One region of the Anoxynatronum sibiricum genome, then DNA from elsewhere that is predicted to be linked to it. Evidence: riboswitches for the same ligand, from Rfam matches in the RefSeq annotation. Region 1 holds a riboswitch; each other region holds the start of a gene.
What was found. A riboswitch is a leader RNA that binds a small molecule or an ion and turns the genes downstream of it on or off. The one in region 1 is predicted to bind cyclic di-GMP.
Positions count from the first base shown of each region.

Region 2: another riboswitch for cyclic di-GMP. It lies ahead of AAIG11_RS10195 (response regulator); the one in region 1 lies ahead of AAIG11_RS12055 (hypothetical protein).
Region 3: another riboswitch for cyclic di-GMP. It lies ahead of AAIG11_RS12495 (LPXTG cell wall anchor domain-containing protein); the one in region 1 lies ahead of AAIG11_RS12055 (hypothetical protein).

Region 1 is NZ_JBCITM010000012.1:93,892-102,075, reverse strand. It holds gene AAIG11_RS12080 (TAXI family TRAP transporter solute-binding subunit) at 1-710, opposite strand, end outside; gene AAIG11_RS12075 (beta-keto acid cleavage family enzyme) at 854-1,669, opposite strand; gene AAIG11_RS12070 (aminotransferase family protein) at 1,808-3,166, opposite strand; gene AAIG11_RS12065 (DUF3870 domain-containing protein) at 3,390-3,851, opposite strand; gene AAIG11_RS12060 (hypothetical protein) at 4,009-4,212, opposite strand; gene AAIG11_RS12055 (hypothetical protein) at 4,209-4,418, opposite strand; cyclic di-GMP riboswitch class I at 4,576-4,680, opposite strand; gene AAIG11_RS12050 (pseudouridine-5'-phosphate glycosidase) at 4,831-5,778, opposite strand; gene AAIG11_RS12045 (carbohydrate kinase family protein) at 5,903-6,871, opposite strand; gene AAIG11_RS12040 (PAS domain-containing sensor histidine kinase) at 7,027-8,184, shown strand, end outside.
Region 2 is NZ_JBCITM010000009.1:82,470-90,653, forward strand. It holds gene AAIG11_RS10180 (flagellar hook-basal body protein) at 1-605, opposite strand, end outside; gene mreB (rod shape-determining protein) at 820-1,845, opposite strand; gene AAIG11_RS10190 (NusG domain II-containing protein) at 2,008-2,445, opposite strand; gene AAIG11_RS10195 (response regulator) at 2,556-5,552, opposite strand; cyclic di-GMP riboswitch class II at 5,738-5,823, opposite strand; gene atpC (ATP synthase F1 subunit epsilon) at 6,072-6,482, opposite strand; gene atpD (F0F1 ATP synthase subunit beta) at 6,491-7,888, opposite strand; gene atpG (ATP synthase F1 subunit gamma) at 7,925-8,184, opposite strand, start outside.
Region 3 is NZ_JBCITM010000013.1:83,351-91,534, forward strand. It holds gene AAIG11_RS12480 (AfsR/SARP family transcriptional regulator) at 249-1,529, shown strand; gene AAIG11_RS12485 (class D sortase) at 1,581-2,270, opposite strand; gene AAIG11_RS12490 (hypothetical protein) at 2,302-2,439, opposite strand; gene AAIG11_RS12495 (LPXTG cell wall anchor domain-containing protein) at 2,484-4,658, opposite strand; cyclic di-GMP riboswitch class I at 4,817-4,909, opposite strand; gene AAIG11_RS12500 (aldehyde dehydrogenase family protein) at 5,286-6,725, opposite strand; gene AAIG11_RS12505 (iron-containing alcohol dehydrogenase) at 6,775-7,947, opposite strand; gene AAIG11_RS12510 (hypothetical protein) at 8,001-8,184, opposite strand, start outside.

The DNA of each region.
Region 1 (8,184 bases):
AAGGCCACTTCCCGAACCGTCAGCAGGTCAACAATGGCTGAAGCCGGCGCGCCAAGAACGTTCCAGGCCGCATCCACATGGCCGTCTTTCATTTTATCAACCGCATCACCAAAGGTGTCGTTCACAACAGTCATTTCACCTTCACCAATGCCATAAGCTGCGAAAATATGGGGTGTGGTGGCAGCGGTTCCGCTTCCTGGAGGGCCGCCTGCCACGGTTTTGCCAATTTGATCGCGCATGGTGAGCACACCGCTCTCCACCAGGCCGACACCCTGAATGATTTCAGGATAGACAACGCCCACAGCCCGGAATCCCTGAACAGCGGTTCCGTCAAAAGAACCCTGTCCCAACCAGGCATCTTCAGCAATGTTGTTCATGGCCAACACAATATCCGCATCCCTGGTATTTAGCAGCCGCAGATTTTCCACGGAGGCTCCGGAAGGCTGAATGGTGACGTTCACATTGTCAATGTTGTCGTTCCACATGGCTGCAATGGCACCGCCCAGTGGGTAGTAGGTACCTGCTGTTCCGCCGGTGGCAAAGAGAAGTTCCTGAGATCCTGCAGAAGCTGCTGGTGCCGGAGCCGCAGCTTCTTCCCCATTTTCAGGTGCGGGTGCCGGCTCAGAAGCCCCACCGCCGCCACAACCCGCCAACATCAGGCTGAGTACCAATACCAGGGTCAATAACAAACTTACATGTCGCTTTTTCATAAAATCCCCCTTTTCATTTTCTTGACTGTTTGTTTTCCAGCCGCCTTTCTATGATCATGACTTCTCAGACAGCTGTTTAACACCGTCCAGAAGTCTTCGATCCACGTTGAATCTTATGGACTGCCGTTGGATTGCCTGGTTAATCAGATCAAACCCAGTATCTGTCGGGCTTCGTCCGGCGTGGCAATTTCTCTTCCCATGGATTTGGCGATGTTCAGCACCTGCTGCATCAACAGCCGGTTACTGGCCGGTGTTTTATCCGGCATGACCAGCACATCTTCGAGACCAGTGCGCACGTGGCCTCCCATGGCAATGGATAGGGCCAGCATCTGCACCTGAGCTCTTCCCACTCCCATGACACTGAAGGTGGACCCCTGGGGAAGGCTTTCAATCATATGCATGAGATTTTTGGGGGTTCCCGCAATGGAACCAGGAACATTCATCACCAGATTGAAATGGAGCGGGGCCTTCAGAACCCCTTTTTTCATCAAAAACTTGGCGTTATCAATCATGGCCACATCAAAGGCCTCAATTTCCGGTTTCACATGGTGTGCTGTCATTTTGTTGATGAGATGCTCAATGAGGTCCGGCGGGTTGGCATTCACCCCATTGGGAAAGTTGGATGAGCCGGTGGAGAGACTGGCCATTTCCACATTCAGGTCCAGCATCTGGCTGCGCCACTGGGCTGTGTTGCCACCGCCTCTGGCTCCTGTGGATACCTGCCGAATGAGGGAGACGCCTTCTTTCTCCATGATGTCCAGTACTTCCCCGAAAATCGACCGGTCGCAGGTGGGTCGCTGCTCTTCGTCTCTCACATGAATGTGGGCTATGGCGGCTCCCATGGCTTCGCACACCTTCAGATCTGCCACTATTTCAGCCGGTGTCACCGGTGTGGTGGGATTCAGCTCTTTTGTTGGCACATTCCCTGTGGGGGCAATGGTGATAATCAATTTATCCATTCAGAATTCTCCTCCATTCACTCGCTTCAATTGTCGGTTCACTCGCTTCAACTGACGTGCTTTGTGCGCAGACTGACTGGCGATGATGAACCGACCGGCCATCAACCCTTGACCTTATTCCCTGATGACCGTCTCCCATTAGAGGAGTTCCTCACAGGTTTTGGCAATGGCTGTGTGCAGACCTTCCATCAATTCATCCACCTCTTCCCTGGTGATGGTAATGGGTGGTGCCAGCAGGGTATCGTCTCCCCGGCTGCCATCCACCGATCCACCACCAGGATAGGGAACCAGTCCCGCATCCAGGCAATTGATCGTGAACTTACCTTTGCAATTGACTGCAGTGTCGAAGGGTTCTTTGCTTGTTTTTTCTTTCACAAATTCAATTCCCATCATCAGGCCTTTGCCCCGAATATCTCCCACAATGGGATACCGGTACAGCTCTTCGAGGCGTTTCCCAAAGTATGCGCCCTGAAGGTCGGCATTGGCCACGTAGCCTTCCCGTTCAATAATCTCCAGTACCTTCCAGGCAATGCCGCAGGAAAGGGGATTGCTGGCGTAGGTATGGCCGTGAATAAAATTACCGGAACCTTTTACCATGATGGTGTCAAATATTTCTTCGTTGCAGACGGCGGCTCCAATGGGTGTATAGCCTGAGCTCATGCCTTTGGCACAGGTGATGATGTCAGGCACCACCTGGTAGTGGTCGGAGGCAAAATGTTTACCCGTACGGCCAAATCCCGCCATGACCTCATCCATAATCAGCAGCACATCGTATTTGGTGCAGATCTCACGTACCATATCAAAATAGATTTTGTCAGGATGAACTCCCGGTATGGCCGACCCCACCACAGGTTCTGTAATAAAGGCAGCAACAGATGCCGCACCCTGCTTCAGAATTTCTGTTTCCAGCGCCTGGGCTGCCAGCCGGCTGGTTTCTTCCAGGGTGGCTGCATTCCAGGGATTGCGGTAATGGTAAAACTGAGGGATCTTGGGAAAATCAATGAGCATGGGCTCATAAATCTGCCGGCGTCCCGGAATACCGGTCATGGAAAGGGCGCCAAGGGTATTGCCATGGAAGGAGTTCCATTTGGTGATCACCTTCCATTTGGGACTGTCTTTACCATCCCGCTCCACAAAGTACTGGCGGGCCATTTTAATGGCGGTTTCTGTCGATTCCGAACCGCCGGAGACAAAATAGACGTGGTTCAAATCTCCCGGCGTCCATTGGCACACTTTTTCAGCGCATTTTTCAATGGTGTCCACCGTCCACCGGGACAGATGAGTAAAGGCCACCCGCTCCATTTGTTCTTTGGCGAAGGCTGCCACTTCTTTGTTGCCGTGGCCAATATTGGCGACGGCAGATCCTGAACAGGCATCAATGTACCGCCTGCCATCCTCACCCACAAGGTATACACCTTCTCCCCGTTCAATTCGGGGATACTTCCAGTTCTGGTTTCGATAAAACACATGGTTCTTTGGCGCTTTGTTCTGACTCATGCATTTTCCCCCTTTCTGATGCTTCGTCTAACCATGAAAAAGGTTCATAAAGACGACAAAAAATCCAGCAGAACAGGTTCTGGTGGCTGCTGCCCATTGAATAGGGTGACAACAGCGTAAACCAGATCCTGTATTACTGGATTTCACTCACTTTTCCATGATGGGGTGATCATCATGGATGTCAGTAAAGCAGCAGATCAGGCGATCTTATTCAGTTCTTATTTCAGGATTCTTTGTCGTTTAATACCGGTTCTGTGGACTGCCCGGAGTTTTTCCACTGAAAGTACCGCTCAATGGAGCCTTTGACGGCCACACAGACAGCTTTTTGAGCCAACCCATGGTAACGGCTTCGTATCAGCTCCACAATGGCCTCTGATTCCTCTTCGTGGACATTATGGCCCTGCAGCACTGCTTTCAGAAACTCTCGGGCTTCCCGGGTGAGCAGCGTGCAGGAAACATCCAGAATTTCACCGGTTTCCTGGTGGATAATGAGTCCAATCCCCACCACACGATGCATGGTTGCCGCCGGAATTTCGCCCGGCAGTTTGGCGTAAGAAATGAAGTAGACCGTCTCTTTTGGATAGGAGTTCATTTGCTTCACCACCGTTGCGAAATATTCGAAAGATTCTTGTTTAAAATTATACACATCTTCACATGATATTTCAATAGAAGAAAACGTTTTCATTTCAATATTGCCCTGAAAACGTTTGTATTGCAAGGAAAAAGGCAAAAAAAACAGGAATAATCCGAAAACGGTTAATCCTGACGATTCTTTCATTCTTTTTTTTAAGGTGCTTTTGACGCAATGTGGTTATTTTTGCAGAAAACAGCCTCAGCCCGAGTCATTGTGCCCCGATTTGCATCGATTCAAGTTGTTCCACTTCCACCGGCACGCAGGTAACCCCCCGACGTACCAGCACTGAAACTTTGTCCTGGGTTAACCGGGTGCCTTTGGTTAATAAGAGTAAACCCACATCATTATAAAGATCTTCTGATAAAACCATGCTGCCGTCACATTTGTCAATGGGAATCCGTTCTTTTTTCATGCATTGTTCCTCCTCCATGAGCTCTCCCTGCTGTCCATTTCGCGAACGGGAATTCTGTCAATCCCCATTGCTGCCAGTGTTATTTTTAATCCCGGTGTCAGATGCGTTCCTGCCGGCACAATCACCACGCCAAAAGGGTTCATCAAGTGTTCGGCTAAGCACATATTCTCATCACACGCAGCTGTTTTCAATATCCGTGTTCCCATGATCCAGTTCTCCTTATCTCATCTTTGATGGTATCAGAACCAGCATCTGTCAATGAAGTATATGCAAAGGTTTTCCCTGGAGATGTGCAAAAAGCGACCCGTAGTGAAAACGGGTCGCCGGATGTGACTCATATCATTGGTGGCACTGCCACCAGTCCCAGGCAACCCGACGATCATATTCCCCTCCCCTGGTTCATTGGCTGGGAACGTAGACTCGTGGCTTTGCGTCACCGCCTTTCGGACGGTTTTGCCATTTTCAGACTATTGAACTCAACTCCAACTTTTTATAATTGGTGCCGGAGTCCTATCTTATGTCAACATTATACCATGGGTTTGTTCCTTTTGTAAAGGTTTTCGTCCAACAATTGTGAATTTCCGCTCATTTTAATGGGCTCTCTGCATACTGGTTGCTTTATTCGGCAGCCTGCGTCTCCAGTGACGCATAGGCCGCTGCCAGGTGAGCCGCCACCCGGGCATTATGATACACCAGCTGCTTGTTTGCTGCCAGACTTTTACCTTCAGTTGCCCTGTGCAGCCAGGCGAGAATGAAAGGCGTGATTTCTTTTCCCCGAACACCCTGTGCCTCAGCAGCTTCAACTGCTTCGTCGATACTCTTGCCGATGAGCACCGGATCCATTTCATATGCTTCTGGAATGGGGTTGGCCACCACCATCCCACCCTTTAAGCCCAACCGCCATTTCAGCTGCATGGCCCGGGCGATTTCCTTCACATCCTCGACACAGTCGTCCACTCCATAGCCGCTGTCCCGCACATAAAATCCTGGAAATGCTTGGGTTTGATAGCCAACCACCGGCACACCGTGAGTTTCCAGCACTTCAAGGGTGAGTCCGATATCCAGGATTGACTTGGCACCGGCGCAAACCACTGCCACCGGGGTTTGTGCCAGCTCCATCAGATCTGCAGAAACATCAAAGGTTTCCGAGGCTCCCCGGTGAACCCCGCCAATACCCCCCGTGGCAAATACCCGAATGCCTGCCAGACTGGCACCGATCATGGTGGTGGCCACAGTGGTGGCACCATCCAGTTCTTTGGCCACAATCATGGGCAAGTCCCGGCGGCTCACTTTTCGAATACTGCTGTTTTTCCCCATATAGGTCAGTTCATCTGCGTTCAGTCCCACACGAATTTTTCCACCAATAACGGCGATGGTGGCCGGCGTAGCACCTTCCTGACGGATCATCGTTTCAGAAGTCTGCGCACTTTCAATGTTTTCGGGATAAGACATGCCATGGGTGATAATGGTGGACTCCAGAGCCACCACCGGTTTGCCCTGCTGAAGCGCTTCTTTCACTTCCGGTGCAATGACCAGCCGATCTTTTAATAGCTGATTCGATTCCATTTTCATCAATCTCCTTTGATCGTTCCTGAAAACAGCTGTTGCGTCAGCTGCCTTTCATGGATTTTTTTACCTTCACACCGGCTTGCATGAAGTTGAATTCCCCCTCATGCAATCGGCTGCTGCTTTATGTGGCCTTCGTTGTCAGCTTGTCTTTAAGGGCGTTGACTGTCTCCACAGACATGTCTTCGCTGACGGTGTGCCTGCTTAAAAGGGCCACTGCCGACGCCCGCACTGCAAATCTTGCAGTGGCTGCCATGGACCAGCCCTGAAGGTCACCATAAACCACGGCGGCCGTAAAGGCATCCCCTGCACCTGTGGCATTTACCGGCTGCAGGGGAATAGCGGGTGTCATGCCCTGCAGTGCTTCATCAGCATAATACACCCCCTGCTCTCCCAGGGTAATGAACAACTTTTTCACACCTTTGTTCAGCAGGCGGCGGGATGCTTCTTCCAAATCAGTCTTGCCGCTGATGGTCATCCCTGCCAGGTATCCCGCTTCCAGGCGATTCATTTTGATACAATGGAACTGGCCTGTGAGCATTTCCATCCGTCGGCATTTTCCGATGGAGACGGGATCAAGATAAATGCGTTTTTCAGGCCACCGACCCACCAGCCATGCCATGGTTTCGGTTGTCAGCCCGGCATCTGCCACAATGACAGCGGCTTTTTCCAGCAACGGTTCGCAGGTTTTCAGATGGTCCACTTTCAGCCGGTCCAAAATACGCATATCTGAAAGAGCCAGGGCCATATCTCCCTGCTCATCCATCATGGCCATATAGGTGGAAGAAGGATGATCTGCCACCTCCAGACTGCATGTCAGATCGATTCCCAGTTGCCGGCAGGATTCACGGATCTGGGTGCCGCCGGCATCATCTCCAATGGCTGTGATGAGGTTGGTTGAGATCCCCAGACGCACCAGATTTTCTGAAATGTTACGGGCCACGCCCCCCAGACATGATTCGATGCGGCCCGGGTTTGAATCCCGCATGCGAAGGGTTTTGTCGGTAAATCCCAACAGATCAATATTGGCAGCGCCGATGGCTGCCACGCAACTGCCCATGCCCATTCCTCCCCTTGTTGTAACTACTGTCATCATACCCTATTTTCAACACTCATGTCATCTGATTCTTATCAGATGAACCGGATTGCGCTGAATACCCGGCCACATTAAAAACGTCATGTCTTCCCATCCCTCAATTGCCCAGGTTCATTTCTTCATGTACAATAAGAGTGATCTTTTACCAATACATGAAACGGGGAATTTTCATGCCCAAGAAATCATCTTCAAGCCTGCGGCAAGCAATCCTGCGCTGGTTCATTCTGCTTCCATTGCTGCTCACTGTCATATTGCTGGCTTTTTTCATCGGCCTCTATGTACATGTCTTTGGCGTCCTTACCATGGAACGTTTTTCCCAGGTCTTACTGGAGAGCCTGCTGACTGTCCTGCTGGTGGTGTTGGCAGTGATCACTGCTGCCGGCGTGATCATCAACCGCCATTTTCGCCACATTGACCAATTGCTTCAGGAATTTGCAGCCTTTTTTTCTCAAGCAGCCACCCAGCCGGTTCAAATCGACGTGGCTGCTATCCCCTACCGGGAGTTGAAAACCATTGCACTAAGTGCCAACCGCCTGGTGATGGAACGGGACCGGCTCATGGCCCAAACCCAGGACAATGAAGAGAAGCTGCGTCAAATCACCGAAAACATGGACGAAGTTTTTTGGCTGGAATCAGCTGCTGAAGCAAAAGTGCTTTATGTCAACCCTTCTTTCGAACAGGTCTGGGGCCAGAGTTGCGACGCCCTGTATGCTGATCCCGCCATCTTTTTAAAGAGCGTTCACCCAGATGACCGGACTCTGGTTTCCCTTGGCAGCGATCGGCAAATGGAGCATCCTTTTGAGCGTGAATACCGCATCTGCCGCCCCAATGGCGAAATCAGGTGGATTTTTTCACGCTTCATTCCCGTTCGCAATGAGGCCCATGCAATTGTGCGCTATGCAGGCATCGCCCGGGATATTACCTGGCGTCGTCAAGCAGAGGAAGCACTGGTGAAAGCCAAAGAAGCTGCTGAATCTGCCAGCCAGGCCAAAAGCCGTTTTCTTGCCAATGTGAGCCACGAATTGCGGTCACCTCTCAATGGCATCATTGGTTTTTCCCAACTGTTGGACCTTGCCGATCTTCCCCCTGTGGAAGCAGAGTATGTCTATCATCTGAAATCCTCAGCCGAATCACTTCTTCATCTCATCAATGATCTGCTGGACTTGTCAAAAATGGAGGCGGGCAAGCTGCAGCTGGACCCCCACCCCTTTCATCTGCCTTCTTTTATGAAAGACACCCTGGCACCCTTTCAGATCACTGCCGCAGAAAAAAAGGTGACCCTTGCGCTAACCCTTGGCCCAGATATTCCC
Region 2 (8,184 bases), on a different contig from region 1:
ATCGCCAGATCAAGAGAATTCCAGGTTTGCTCCAGAGATCCCTGAGAGAAATCGGTGGCAAATTTTTCCAGCCGCTGGCCACTGTTCATGGTGCCGATAATGGGACCTGCCGGTCGGCGCAGCAGGGTTGCCACCGACTCTCCGTCAACCAGCACCTGGCCCCGGTTATCCACTTCCAGCTGACCCTCGGGCACCTGAATCCGGTTGCCCGAAGCGTCCAGTATGTAATTTCCGTAGCGGGCCACAATCTGGCCAGTGGCGTCCCGCTCATAGGTGCGGAGAAACCCTTCTTCATCGGGTGCGAAGGCAATGCTTTTCTGAAAACTGTTACCCAGGCGGGTGGAAACCGCAAAAAAACCACCGGCGGTATCAAGCCGGAATCCTGTTCCGTCCTGTATCACATTAACCTGGGTATTGTTGCTGTAGGGTCGATTGGCTTCGGTGCCGTTCAGTTTTGAGATGAGCACTTCGGGAAAAGCCTCGGTGATCACCAGGTCACGCTTATAAGCCGTGGTGTTGGCGTTGGCCATGTTGTTGGCTGCCGCATCCAGCTGCTTTTGTGAGGTGTTCATGGTTGAAACCGCGTTATAAAGTCCTCGAAACATGGGAATCCCCCTTTTCGGGCAGTGTGTCGCTACCGTTTGCATCTTCCATTTGTTTGACTGAATTTCCATAGAGTGGAATGCCTTTGAGCAGATGTGAAAAATGCCGATCACATTCCTTCAGGGAATTTATCGGCATTCATCAGGCTATCTTTAATCTTTTTCCGAAAAACCCTTCCTGCCACCCGCTTAGGGGCAACGGTAGGGAAAGACTTTTTCAGCGGTCGCCATGGCGCCGGGATCCCCGGGCCTGGGCCAACACATGGATGGAGTTCAACGCTTTTCCCGTTCCCTTGGCCACACAGCTGATGGCATCTTCTGCCACAGTGACAGGAATCCCCATGCGGGCCTGTACGTATTCGTCCAAGCCATAGAGCAGGGCGCCGCCGCCGGTCATGATGATCCCCTGATCAGCAATGTCAGAAGCCATTTCAGGAGGCGTGCGTTCCAGCACGGAGTGGATGGCATCTGAAATGGAAGCAATGTTCTCTTCCAGAGCATCCATCATTTCTTCGCTGGTGATTTCAATGTTCACCGGAAGACCAGAAACCAGGTTTCGGCCCCGCACATGCATGGAAACCCGCTCGGTACGGCTGACAGCTCCGCCGATGTTGATTTTCAGTTCTTCAGCAGTACGTTCACCAATCATAATGTTATGGGTTTTGCGCATGTAACGGATAATCGCCTCGTCGAACTTATCGCCGGCAATTTTAATGGAGTTGCTCACCACGATGCCTCCCAGGGAGATCACCGCCACATCGGTGGTGCCGCCGCCAATGTCCACAATCATGTGACCCACTGGCTGGGTGATGTCCAACCCGGCCCCAATGGCTGCGGCTATGGGCTCTTCAATAAGGTAGGTGGTGCGGGCACCGGCTTCGTTGGTGGCATCAATCACCGCCCGTTTTTCCACTTCTGTCACCCCACTGGGGACACATACAATGATTTTTGGCTTAAAGAAAAGCTTTTTACCAACGGTTTTCTGTATAAAGTATTTCAGCATTTTTTCAGTGATTTCGTAATCGGAAATAACGCCATCTTTTAATGGACGAATGGCCACAATGTTACCTGGTGTGCGCCCCAGCATTCTGCGGGCTTCCCGGCCAACGGCCAGTACCTGATTGGAGTATTTATCGATGGCCACCACAGAGGGTTCCTGAAGCACAATTCCCTTTCCTTTGACAAACACCAGCACACTGGCCGTTCCCAGATCAATGCCAATATCCGGAGATAATCCTAACATGGTATTCCCACCTTCTGTTTTCTGATTTCTGTTCCTTCTGTTTCCTTGGTTGTTCCACGCCACGTGATTGCTGGCGGTTCCGGCACCATCAAAGACGATGCTGATTAGCCATCTTTCAGTATAGCAGAAGAAAGCTCCGGGGACAATTCCCAATTCAGCTTTTTAGTAAACAAGGGTGTCAATTTCAGGTGTATCTTCGGGAATTTCATCGAACTCGATGGTGATATAAAGGCGAATGGGCAGTGAGATGATCATTTGGTACGGCTCCCGGATCCATCCCATGTCTGCATGAATGGACAGGGGTGATATTTCCTGGGGCAGCCGCTGCAGGCGCACCGCGCCATCCAACACTTCCAGGGTGGCGGTAAAGTCACGGCCGCTCACTTCGATGGGAAAGTCGATGATTTCCAGTGCGTCTGTTTCTGGCATGGGGATGCGGTGAATCACCTGCCCATCCATGGTCACCACAATGGTTTTTCCATTGCCCGACGCCTCTCCCAGCATCAGGGGCACGGCAAAAAGAGCCCCGAGACTCACCAGGGCCACCAGCACAATCAGTATGATATCTCCCGGCTTCACGGGATGAAAACGCTTCAGCATCATGTGATTCCTTTCCGGCCCTTTTTCCTTCGGGGAAACGGGCTGCCACTTAGGCTACCTTCTGATTATATCGAACCCCCCCGTGAAAGACAAGCGAAAAGGGTTTAGCATCATTCTTTGGGTTGACTTATCCAATTTTTCTGATTGTACATTCTCAATGTTTCTTTTAGTTCATCAAAATGAAAAGGTTTGGCCAGAAATCCATCCATGCCCGCTTCCAGGCATTTCTCCCGGTCTCCAGGCAATACTTTTGCGGTGACAGCAATGATGGGTGTGGCTCTACCCTGCGCTCTCTCGATCTGCCGGATCCATCTGGTGGCTTCATAGCCATCCATCACAGGCATCTGACAATCCATCATAATCATTTGGTACTCAGTCTCTTTCACCATATCCAAGGCCGCCTGCCCATCTATGGCCGTGTCCACTTTGCATCCCATCTTTTCCAAACTCATTTTTGTCACCAGCCTGCTGGAGAAGTCGTCATCCACTACCAGTATTTTGAACGTTGGGGGAGTGGCCTTTTTAGCTTCACAACAATCCTGTTCCATTGGATACACATCTTCTCTTGATTCTCGGGGCAAACCAAGGCAGCAAATCAAGGTAAACGTACTTCCCTTTCCTGGAGTGCTGACAACCGCCAAGCTTCCCCCCAGCATAGCAGTCTGTTCCTTAGCCACAGCCAAACCCAACCCCAAACCCCCATAGACCCGGGTGTGAGATTCATCTACTTGGCTGAACTGTTGAAAGATGTAGTCCATCTTTTCCGATGGAATACCGATACCTGTGTCTTTGACATCAAATCTGACATTGATGCGTTCATAGGGCATCGCATCTTCTGCCGGTCTGACGGATATCTCAACAAGACCGACATCTGTAAATTTAACCGCATTTCCCACTAAATTTCCCAAAATTTGTTTCAGTTTGAAACGGTCACCCACCAATTGTACCGGCAGCTCCTTGGCTACAGTTGCCTTTAAATGCAGCTTCTTGTGTGCAGCAGCCGCTTGGTGAAGGCCAATGACTTCATCGATGAATACTTCCAAGTGGAAGGTTTCTTCTATGATCTTCTGTGTTTTCTTTTCCAAGCTTGTATAATTCAAGATATCCCCCACCACTCGGGCTAATGACCGGGATCCTTCCATGGCAATATGAACAAACTCTTGCTGTTCTTTATTAAGATCAGTGGATCTCAGCAACTGAATCATTCCCATAAGCCCATTAAGAGGTGTTCTTAATTCATGGCTCATATTGGCCAAAAACTGGGTTTTGGCTTTATTGGCAGCTTCTGCTTCTTCCTTTGCCCGGGTTAACTCCAAGGTCGCTTTTCTTTTTTCTGTCACGTCATCTATGATCACAGCAAACCTGTTGGTTTGGGGAGAGTAAGCTTTCACCTGAAAGTATTTATCCAGTTCAACTGAATATGCTTCAAACTCTCGGGATATGCCAGTAAGCGCAACTTCACCGTATTTTTGAATCCAGTAGGCTTCTGTGTCTGGCAGCACTTCCAGCACGGTGCGCCCAATCAGGTTTTCTTGGCGCAGGCCAGTGATCTGCTGATAACTGTCGTTGACACTTAAGAAACGATAATCCACCGGTGTTCCCTGTTCATCGCATATGATTTCATGGAGGGCCAGTCCCAGCTGCATCTGTGAAATCAGCAGGCTGGATTCCCGTTCTTTTTCCACCAGCTGCTGACCGAGAGCCTTATGGGCTAAAGCTTCTCCAATCATTGCAGCCACTACCTCCAACAGCTCCACCATCTCCCGGGAAAGCGATCCGGAACGGGTGTCTGCCAGGTATAACAGTCCCACGATGTCTTCTTTTTCCCGCAAAGGAATCAGCGCCAGGGATGCATACTGTCGATTAAGGCAACTGTTTCGCAACTTGAAAGCCAGGTGTTCAGAGGACTCTTCGTTGAACACAACACCCAGCTCATTGGTCCAAAGGCTCCCCATGGGTGTCGTGTTGGGATGATCTGCCGGCATATTCCCGGACAACACCTGACCACACATACAGGATAAGAAGGGGTGGCCATGTTCATCCCGGAGCACCGCCCCATCCCCATCATGGATCAAGAGGGTATTAAACACATCTTCTTCCAACTTATGCCTGCCGGTTCGAACCATAAAGGGGTAGTCCTCCCCCTTTTTCAAACGAATACCCACTACTTCAAAGCCAGCATATTTCTGGATGGTTTCCGATACATGATGCAGGGTGGTGTCCAGATCCATTTTTTGATTAAAAACTTGGAGTACTTTCCACCCCAGTTCCCTGTAAAGATGAGCCAGGTACTGGCTGGTGATGTCTGTCATGGTGCCCAGGGTTATGTGAGTGGCGTTTCCCTGGCTGTTTCGAAGGGTTTTCCCCCGGGACAGCATCCACACCCAAGTGCCATCTTTTTTTCGGATGCGAAACCTGTTTTCATAGATACCAGGGGAGCCGTCAGCAATGTATTGATTAAATCCTTCCATTTCTCCTTCCCGGTCTTCCGGGTGAATAATTCCGCTGAAAAAAGAAGGGCTGGTGAAACCTTCTCCGTCAGTGTAATCCGCCGGATCGTATCCCAGATAGGTGAAATAGGTGTCGCTGAGGCGTTCCATTTTCTTTCTGTCATCATATTCCCACACACCTGTGTTGGTGGCATCCAGAATTGATTCGTAACGGGACTCCATATGCTTAACCGCATTCTCACGGTTTAAGAAATCCGTCACATCCCGAAAGTACTCCACCACACCGGTAATATGTCCCCCTTTGTCACGCAGTGGAGAAGCAACGACTTGCAATGTTCTATTGTGGTTGTCCTGATCATGGAACAACTCTGTTTTTTTAACCAGTGTGCCGGTTTTGATGGCTTCCAGTGCATGGCAATGATTGCAGGGCTCCTGCCGGCCATAGTGCACCTGGTAGCAGGGTCGCCCGATTTCCTCCCGATTTTTGCTCCACCGACGGGTAGTCTCATTCTGCAGTTGAATGATCAAGTCCAGATCCATCACCCGAATACCGTCCTGGATGGCATCTATCACGGATTGCAACTGCTGTTGGTCTTTTTGATAAGCCCTTCTTGTGATCTGCTTTAATTTTTGTTTGTTTATCTTAAACTTCTTCATAGCGTGCCTCCTGCTTGCTTATCTCCAGCTTGTATATTTCCGTAGCTACTGCCTTTTACTGCCGAAACCAGAAAGTGAAGTGCCTTACACCAAAGATCCTGGCTATGAAGTCTTCGACATTTTGATCATTTCGTCTGCAAAATATCATCACCATGACGCACAGTAATTAAATAAAAACGACCACTAAAAAAAGTGGCCGGTTACGCTACTCACTCCTCCAGGCTCATAAGCGTCCAAATTTAAGCCGGGATTCTTCGTGTCCAATAATAAAAGTATCTGCTTTTGTTGTAAACCGACTTTTTTGATTGATTAACATTTCTCAAATCATTGATATCTTGCTATTATTATACCACTTCATCATTAAAACAAATACTTTAAAATAGTCGATTTTGCTGCAAAATAATAGTGAACCTATGACGTTGTGTGACTATTGACCCCAAAGAAAAAGACCACCGCCGGAAAGCGATGGTCTTAGCTTGCATAATGGGTCTTATCACCTGATGAGTCTTATCACTGGTTCTACTTTTGATGATGTTCGTACTGTTGGATTCTGTTAAGTGCTTTGGTGAGGGCAGCCTTGGCCCGGTCGATGTCCACCTGGTCCGACTTAGCCTTCAACCGTTCCTCTGCCCGTTCCCGGGCTTTTCGGGCGCGCTGGATATCGATTTCTTCAATCCACTCCACCGCTTCTGTGATCACCAGTGCGTGGTCGCCACGAATTTTCAGCACGCCGTCGGCACAGGAGGCTTCTCTCACTTTGCCTTCCTGAACAATTTTGATGCGTCCCACTGCCACCGGCGCCACCATGGGAATGTGCTCATTCATCAGCCCCACGTCACCGGAAGCGGTGCGCACCACTGCCATGTCTACTTCTTCGTCCAGAAACACTCTGTCTGGCGAGACAATTTCAAGATGCAGTTTCGCTGCCACAGGGTCACCTACTTTCCAGCTTTCGCTTTTTCCCGGGCTTCTTCAATGGTGCCCACAAAGAGGAAGGCAGATTCGGGCAGATCATCATGTTGCCCGTCCAGGATTTCCCTGAAGCCCCGAATGGTGTCTTTCAGCGGCACATACTTTCCTTCCATGCCGGTGAACTGCTCTGCCACGTGGAAGGGTTGTGACAGGAATCGCTGCACCTTTCGGGCGCGGGCCACAATAAGCTTATCTTCCTCAGACAACTCGTCCATACCCAGAATGGCAATGATGTCCTGGAGTTCTTTGTAACGCTGCAGCACCGATTCCACGCCGCGGGCCACATCGTAGTGCTCCTGGCCCACAATCACCGGGTCAAGAATCCGGGAGGTGGAATCAAGAGGATCCACTGCTGGGTAAATGCCCAGCTCGGAGATCTGTCGGGAAAGAACAGTGGTGGCATCCAGATGGGCAAAAGTGGTGGCCGGTGCCGGGTCTGTCAGGTCATCCGCCGGTACGTAGACTGCCTGTACCGAGGTGATGGAGCCCTTCTTGGTGGAAGTGATCCGCTCCTGAAGCACGCCCATTTCTGTGGCCAGGGTGGGTTGGTAGCCCACGGCACTGGGCACACGGCCCAACAGTGCCGATACCTCCGAACCTGCCTGGGTGAAACGGAAGATGTTATCGATGAAAAGGAGGACATCCTGCCCCTCTTCATCCCTGAAATACTCGGCCATGGTGAGACCGGTGAGCCCCACCCGCATGCGGGCCCCCGGCGGTTCGTTCATCTGACCATACACCAGGGTGGTTTTGTCGATAACACCAGATTCAATCATTTCGTAGTAGAGGTCGTTGCCTTCACGGGTTCGCTCCCCCACACCGGCAAACACGGATAGTCCGCCGTGTTCTTTGGCAATGTTGTTGATGAGCTCCATGATAATAACGGTTTTGCCAACGCCGGCGCCACCGAAGAGACCAATTTTACCACCCTTGGAGTAGGGGGCGATGAGATCAACTACTTTGATCCCTGTTTCCAGAATTTCTGTGGCGGTTTCCTGATCTTCAAAGGCAGGTGATGGCCGGTGAATGGGAAAATGATGCTCTGATTCAACCGCTCCCTTTTCATCCACAGGTTCTCCCAGCACGTTCATGATGCGGCCCAAAGTGGCTCTTCCCACTGGCACAGTGATGGGGCCGCCGGTGTCAGTGCCGTCCATTCCCCTCACCAGTCCTTCGGTGGAACTCATGGCCACGCACCGAACCGTGTCGTCGCCCAGATGCTGGGCCACTTCGGCAATGATTTTTTCATCATCTTTATAAATTTCAATGGCGCTGAGCAGTTCCGGCAGCTGTTCGTTTTCAAACTTTATATCCAATACAGGGCCAATGATCTGCACCAGTTTTCCGATGTTTCCTTTCGGCATTGCTTCCCCTCCTTTTGCTTGTCCGTACGGCGACGCCTATTTCAGCGCCTCCGCACCGCCGACAATTTCGGCAATTTCCTGTGTGATCGCAGCCTGACGGGCCCGGTTATACTGGAGCTGCAGCTTGTCGATCATGTCTTCCGCATTGCTGGTGGCACTTTCCATGGCCACCCGGCGGGCTGCCTGTTCACTGACGGCTGATTCCATCAATCCACCGTAAATCATACTGTCCAGATAGCTGGGGACCACCCGTCCCAGCACTTCTGCATCTGAAGGCTCATAGATGGCGAGTTCCC
Region 3 (8,184 bases), on a different contig from region 1:
TATGATAGGATCATCCGCTATATTATACGCACCTTTGAGTGTCATTGACGTCCTTTCTGCCTCTAACATTCAGTTTGACTTGTTGGCAGCTTCTTTGCCTTTGGCAGACACCTGACGTCAATCCTTCCCGATTTTTAACTTTTTTAGGTCTCGGGTCCTCTTTTTTGATATTTTTTAACCAGATTCGACATGAAATCCAAAATATCGGGTAATTTAGAGACAGAGAGGACAGAAAGAAGGTGGCACCCATGAATCATGCAGTAACTGATGAAACAACAGCGAAAGATCAGTCTGTGATCACCATAAAGACTCTGGGTTGTTTTGATGTGGAAAAAAACCGACAATCTCTGGTTGAGGCTTCCCCAGGGTCCAGGAAGCTGTGGGAACTCTTCAAATTTATGCTGACCCACCGGCAACGCTCCTTCACACCGGAGGCATTGTTGGATGGTTTGTGGGCATCGGAGGATTATAATGATCCCCGAAGCACCCTGCGCCGCCAGATGCATCGGCTTCGTCAGATTCTTGAAGAAAACGAAAACAGCCAGACTTCCTATATGAGCATTGTCTATGTCAACGGCTACTATCGATGGAATCCGGAGATGGATGCCCGGGTAGACGCGGATATTTTTGAGTCTTCCGTTCAGCTGGGAGAAGCTTTACAGCATGAGCATCCAGAAAAGGCATTATTGCATTATCAGAAGGCCCTTTCAATGTACCATGGTGATTACTTGCCGGAATGCACCGATCAGCAGTGGGTTTTTCCGGTACGCAGTCACTATCGCCGCCAGTATTTGAAAGCCGTGTTGTCATCCACAGGTTTGTTGATGGAGCTTGGTCAGTTTGCCGAAGTACTGCGAGTTTGCGAGAAGGCCATTGAACTGGACATCTATGAGGAAGAATTTCACCTTCGTCTGATGGAATCGCTGCTTCAACTGGGAGAACGCAAACAGGCACTTACTCATTATGAGTACATTACCGGTTTCTACTATCAGGAGTTGGGCCTGAAACCCACCCCTGCTTTGAAGTCGCTGTACAAGCGCATGCTTTCGACCCAGCCCACCCTTGATTCCATGGATGCCCTTCATGCTGATCTGGATGGGATTGACCCCCTTGAAAATGCCTATTTTTGCAATCCAGATGTGTTTAGATCCATCTACGAGCTGGAACGCCGCCGCAGTGAACGCAGCGGTGCCCAGGCGGTGGTGGGCATGGTTACCATGAGTCATCCCTCATCTGCTTCTCACGGCAAACAGCAACAGCGCATGCAGGCCTTGCAGCAACACCTGCTGCACCATCTTCGAAAAGGTGATACCGTTACCCGTTGGAACGATTCTCAGTTTCTGGTTCTCCTTCCAGGTCTTAATACCGAAACCATGGAGGCGGTGTTGCAACGCGTCATTCAAAAATTCCCCCGGGAAAATCCAGACGACTTGACCCGTATCAAGACTCACTGTCATCTGATTTTGCCTCCGGCGCAGCTTCCCCCGGGTGACTTTGCTGCTGCAACCCCTTCTTCCTTTGCTGAGTGAAACCTCCTTTTTCCAGCCATTATATTCGGTTCTCAAACAGCAACAGCAGGCTCAAGAGCCTGCTGTTGCTGTTGTTTGTTCATTTGCTTCCTCTTCAGACTCCACCATGACACCGTGTATAATCAGCCGATGAGATGCCACATAGATGGGGTCGCAGGTAATCAGCGTGACCACCTTATCCCGGCTGTTCCGGTTTAATACCGACAAGTCTGTGGGCTCCACCACTTTAATTTCATAAACGCGGTACACATATGTTTCTTCAGGTGTTGTGATATGAATGGTATCACCCAGTTTCACCTCGTTCAGCCGATTGAAGAAACGCCCGTAGGTATGGCTTCGGTGGGCTGCAATGGCAGCATTGCCAATACTGCCAATGGGTGAAGTGCCGTCCAGCAATGCCGCTGCTGTTTTAAGATTATGGTCACTGGCACCCTGTACCACCGGCATCTTTGCATCAATTGCTGGAATTTCCAAACTACCCAGCAACGCGCCTTCTTCCGCTGGTCTTATTTCCTCCGGCGATGCTTCATAGCCCTGTACTTCCTCTTCATAAGCCGTGAACATCTCCTGCAGTCCCTGATATGCTTCCACCGTTTCCCGTTCCAGCTCCAGCTGAGTCAGTTGTTCCTCCAGCTCAGCCATCAGTCTGGCTTCTTCCCGCTGTTCAATATAACGATTGACTGCCGGATAAAGCGCGATCATCAGTCCGGCGACGATCAAAATAGTGGAAAACTTGCGCATGGTCACCCCTCCCCGATTTGAAACATTCGATTCACGCTATGCGTGGCATTAATGACTCTTCAAGTACTGCCAAATCAGCTTTTCCACCTTGCGACGAAAAAGGAGAGATCAGTTGCATCTCTCCTTTATTGTATACCCATTCTCTCTTTTGTCTATCTTTTCCGGCCATTCACATATCATTTACATCTTTTCTCCATACAAACTGCAATGCTGCTACACTTCTGCATTTTTTCGGAAAAGAAAACCTACTGCCGCCAGCAATATACCTGCAATATAGTAGTAGGCTGGATTCCCTTCGCCAGTCTGTGGAAGCACCGGGACTCCAAGGGGAATCACTTCATCCAGTACAATCACTTCGTCAGGATCGGACTGGGGAACTACCGGGGCTGCCAAAGGAATCGCAGGATCGTCAATTGTCACTGTTTCTGTCAGAACAACCACTGGCTCGTCAGGATCATCTGCCGGGTCATCAGGGTCATCAGCGGGGTCTTCCGGGTCTTCCGGGTCTTCCGGGTCTTCCGGGTCTTCCGGGTCTTCCGGGTCTTCCGGGTCTTCCGGATCTTCCGGGTCTTCCGGGTCTTCCGGGTCTTCCGGGTCTGCCGGGTCATCAGGGTCATCAACGGGGTCTTCCGGGTCTTCCGGATCTTCCGGGTCTTCCGGATCTTCCGGGTCTTCCGGAATCAATCGATTGATGATAATAATCGTCATGTTTTCCATCCCTGGATTGATAAAGAAGATGATTCCCTCATCAACACCGTCATCTTCTCCAAGCAGCCAGATGCTTTCACCAATCTGGTATCCCACCAGCTGGTAACCATCAGGTACATTTATTTCTTCAAGGATATATGCTCCAAAATCCAATCCTTCCACCATGACATCATTGAGTTGGCTCAGGTCATCAAATGATTTTGGAAACTCTTCTTCATCTTGCACTTCTTCAAGAATGGATACCATATCCATTTCTGTCAGTCTGACTTCAAACTCAAATACCTGTTCATCACTTTCAACGACATTGTCATTTTCATCGATCACTCGCTTTTCAACAGTCACTGTCGGCGGTTCCTCTTCGCAGGGTGTTTCAGGCAACACTACCCGTGCACTGTGGAGGCGCTGCGTGCTTTCAAAGGCTTCGCCATGATGCGGCGGTATTTCCACCAAACCCGGTTCCCATTCGCCTTCCACCAGTCGATAGGTGTAAAGATCGATTTGAACAGGTTCGCAGTCGCGAGGGGTTTCCACCTCTAAAATAATGGTTTCAGGTCCTTCAAATAAATGGTGATCATCATCGAACCAGCTTTGCACTTCATAAGGTTCACCATTGTGTTGCACGTCGGTTCCAGGCGGGTACTGGTAACTGGTAAGATGGAACCCAATGCAGTAACCCTCATTGACGGTGATTTCCACACGATTGTTGTCCAGCCATGTCACTGTAAAATACTGATTGCTGTAAGGCTGGTTAAGCTGAATGCTATCGATGTAGATGACGGCATCCAGGGGAACCATGATACAATCGGGTTCAATGTCATTTTCAAGGCAAACATGGCTGAGTACCAGTTTGGCACCACTGCTGCCTGCTGGGACTACCAGAAATGCGTCCACCAGCACGTCGTGTTCCGGTGTGCCCACAAAGAAGTGTTGTACTTTACCGTTTCCAACAGACTGTCCAACAACCATTTTGGTGCCGGCATTCTGAAAAGTTGCTTCCAGCATTAGGGGTCCTTCATCCCCCTGAAGCTGATTGGCCACGAAATGCCATACAACCGGATCTGTCAGCCCACCACAATCAGAGTCATTCTCAAATTCAGTGCTGGCTGCATTTCTGTGAGGACTGTGGAGCTCAACACGAACTTCTTCCATGATCACTTGCTGTACACCGCCCAAGGGAACAGGAACTTCATCGACATTTTCAAGCTCTTCCTCTTCTTCCTGTTCTACTCCGTTATCACCAGTGGTTTCATCTGTGGATTCTTCCCCAGTGTCATGATCGGCAGTTTCTTCTTCGTTTGCTTCTTCATGTGTTTCTTCGCTTGCACCATCATTGTCAGTTCCTTCATCAGCGAGTTCTTCATTAACTGCTTCTTTTTCATCCACTGATGATTCTTCCTGAATGGTGTCATCATCGACATCAGATTCATCTGCTTCTGTCGATTCGCCGGAATTGTCCGGTTCTTCCGCAGATGCTTCATTATCTTCATTGTCCTGCGCATTGCTCTCATCGCCAGCTGCTTCATTTGATTCTTCTGCCACCGCTTCCTCGGGCACCGAATCAGCAAATACAAAACCCACGCCCATACTGGGAATAAATCCATAAAAGGCTACCAGTATAACGACGATCCAAACGAATAATTGCCTTATGCCTTTTTTTCTGATTTTTTGTCTGCTTCTCATACGACTCACTCCTCTCGCAGGTCACAAAGATGTGATCACTCTTCTCTCAATGGTTTTCAGTCACCAGAACCCCTGAGTCACTTCTTCGATTTTTCACCTTTATATCGACCCCCTTGACATCAGCCTTTTTTGAAAATAAAAAAACTGCCAAAAATTATCTTGGCAGCCGGACGATCGTGACACCTGAATACCGGTGTGTTAGACTCTTGACTTTGCGTCCCATCCTTTCGAATGGTTTGCCTTGTTTTGATATTAATTATCATTATCTTTAATTTAATGATACCTCTCTCCCATGAATCTAAACAGTGTTTTGTATAAAATGCCTGAATTTTCCTTCTGTTTTCAACATTTAGGACGTTTGTCATTTTTTCGTCTGCAACCCCTGAGGTTCATCTTTTTCTTGCTCAACTTGCCAGATTGCTGGCGAATGTGCCGCGTTAAGCGGTGATTCATGCTTGTTCAGATATCCTCCCTTAAACCTTCTATCCATTGATTTATCTGTATCCTACGACATAAAAAGAGAAATTCCTTTATGATTCTCAAAGAAATTTCCCTTTTTTCATCCTGTTATGTGGTTTTGATGACTTTGCCTTCAGTCTGGAATATCTGCGTATGTTTTAGTTATAGTTAAATAGGATATTGTTTTTTGCGTTTTGCCATTGTAACCCACTTTACTTCTGTGAGCTCTTGTATCGAGTATGCACCGCCTTCTCTGCCCTGACCACTTTCTTTCGTTCCACCAAATGGACATGCTGCATCTGCGTCCACAGAGCTGCCATTTACATGAACCATACCTGCATCAATGTTTTCAGCAAGGAACAACGCTTTTTCATAATCATTGGTAATCAGGCCTGCGGAAAGCCCATATTGAGTATCATTTGCGACTTCCAAGGCTTCCTGCACATCATTTACAGGGATAATTGAAGCAACAGGACCAAATGTTTCGTCATAGTATATCTTCATATCCTTTGTAATATTTGCAAGAAGCGTAGGTTTAAACAGTCGTCCTTCGTATGTGCCGCCTGTGAGAAGTTTTGCTCCTTTTGCCAAAGCATCCTGAACTTGATCATTAATGATATTTACTTGTTTGTCACTAATGATTGGCCCAATAAATGTTGATGGGACATTTGGGTCTCCAACTGTTAATGAAGAAGCCAGTTCAACCAGTTTCTTGGTAAACTCTTCCACAACAGGCTTCTCCACAATGAGACGGTCTGCCGACATACAGATCTCTCCCTGGTGAAGATAGGCACTGAATGCCGCAACTTTAACAGCATAATCAATATCTGCATCAGCAAGAACAACAAGCGGGTTCTTGCCGCCCATTTCAAGATAGTATTCCTTCAAATTGGATGCAGCTCTTTGAGCCACATGCTTTCCTGTTTTGGTTTCACCGGTAATGGCAACAAAGGAACAACGCTTATCGTCAATAAGTGCATCACCTAAAACGCTTCCCGGCCCTGTAATGACGTTAAGTACACCTGCAGGAATATCTGCTTTTTCGAAAACCTCTGCTATTTTCAAACCTATCACCGGAGTTTCGCTAGCAGGCTTTAAGACAACAGTATTACCTGTTGCAAGACCGTATGCCACTTTATACATAGACAAAATCAGCGGGAAATTCCATGGAGAAATACATACAATGGTTCCTCTTGGCTTTCTAAAGCTCATGGACAATGACGTTGGATCAGTATGGTATGTTTCACCTTTCACACTTTTAGCATCTCCGGCCGCTGTATTAAGCAAATCTACTGTTTGCGAAATCTCGAACATTGCTTTCCCAAAAGAACTTCCACCTTCATTAATCAACACCTCTGCAATATCCATCTGGCTCTCTTCCATAATGCGTGCAGCTTTTAACAATATCTTCGCTCGTTCTGCAGCTGGTGTGGCTGCCCATGCTTTGCGAGCTTCGAAAGCTGCACCCATGACGACATCAACATCTTGAACACCTGCTTTTGGAACTTTTGCATACACTTCATTGTTAAATGGGTTTATATCGTCAAATGTCTCTCCTGATATAGAGGGAACCCACTTACCGCCAATAAACATTTTGCACTCTTTCATTCAACTCATCCCTTTCACTTGATTATTTTTTAATAGTTCAACCATTCATTTATAGGTTAAAAAAATCTAAGAATATTTTTTCAACATCTTCGTAGGCTGCAGGTCTGGCATTGGTATTTATCACACCGTCACCAAGTGCTCTTTCAACAAGATCAGGTATCATGTCTTTCGTCATATGAACATCATCCAGATGTTTTGGAACACCAACATCTTCACATAGCTTTTCAACCAACTCAAGGGCTTTTTGAGCTGCCTCTTCGACTGGCATGTTATTGATATCAGCTCCCATAGCTTGCGCAATATCAGCAAATTTCTGTAAACGTACAGGCATATTGAATTTCATTATTAGAGGCAGCAGTACTGCATTAGCTAAACCGTGGGGCGTTCCAAAGAAAGCGCTTAGCTGATGTGCCAAGGCATGACAAGCGCCTAATCCATTAAGACTAAATGATGTTCCAGCCATCATAGAAGCCGTTGCCATCTCTTCTCTGGCTTTTAAATTATGTGGCTCATTAACTGCTGTTCTCAATGTCCTACTAATCATTCTCACTCCATGTAGCGCTAAAGCATCGGCCGGAGGAAACTCTACAATTGAAGTATACGCCTCAATGCAATGTGTCAATGCATCAATTCCTGTGAATGCTGTAAGATTTGCCGGCATTGAAACTGTTAACTCAGGGTCAATTATTGCCACATCCGGTATTAGCAAAGGACTTAACACGCCAAATTTCGTTTGTTTCTTGGTGTCTGTGATAACACCAACATAAGTTACTTCCGTACCGCTTCCTGATGTTGTGGGAATGGCAATTAATGGCAGCAACTTAGGAGTTATTTTCATTATTCCACCAATGGCTATATCATAGTCATTCACTGTCCCGCCATGAGTGTAAACAACATTTGCTGCTTTACCTGTATCAATTGGGCTTCCTCCACCAATACACACGATAACTTCCGGATTTTCCTCTTTCATAACGGCTACAGCATTATGAACCATTTCTTCGGTGGGATTAGGTCCAATTTCAGAAAACATACTAACAACCAAGCCCTGTTTCTTTAAGTCAATCATCGTATCCTTTACTACAGGAAATTCTTTCATGACATTATCTGTAATGACAAGAGCTCTGGTTTTCTTCATTTCTTTAATGATTTCGCCGAGTTCTTTTAATGATCCTGCTCCAGAAACAACCCTTTTAGGCCAACAAACGAACGAATTAGCTGCCATTTTGTTTTCCTCCTTTTTCTACATCATGTTATTGTGGACATAAAAGACACGCATTATTCAGCTGCTTCAATACTAATTTCATCTGGCTTAGAGATTTTACTCATAACAAATACTGTTATAGGAACAAAGATTGTGCCATAAGCTGTGCCAATCAGAAAGAAAACAGCCCCATACAACCAGTTATAGTTAGTAGGGTCACCAGGATCTTTTAAAGCAAACCAGATGCCATAAGTTCCA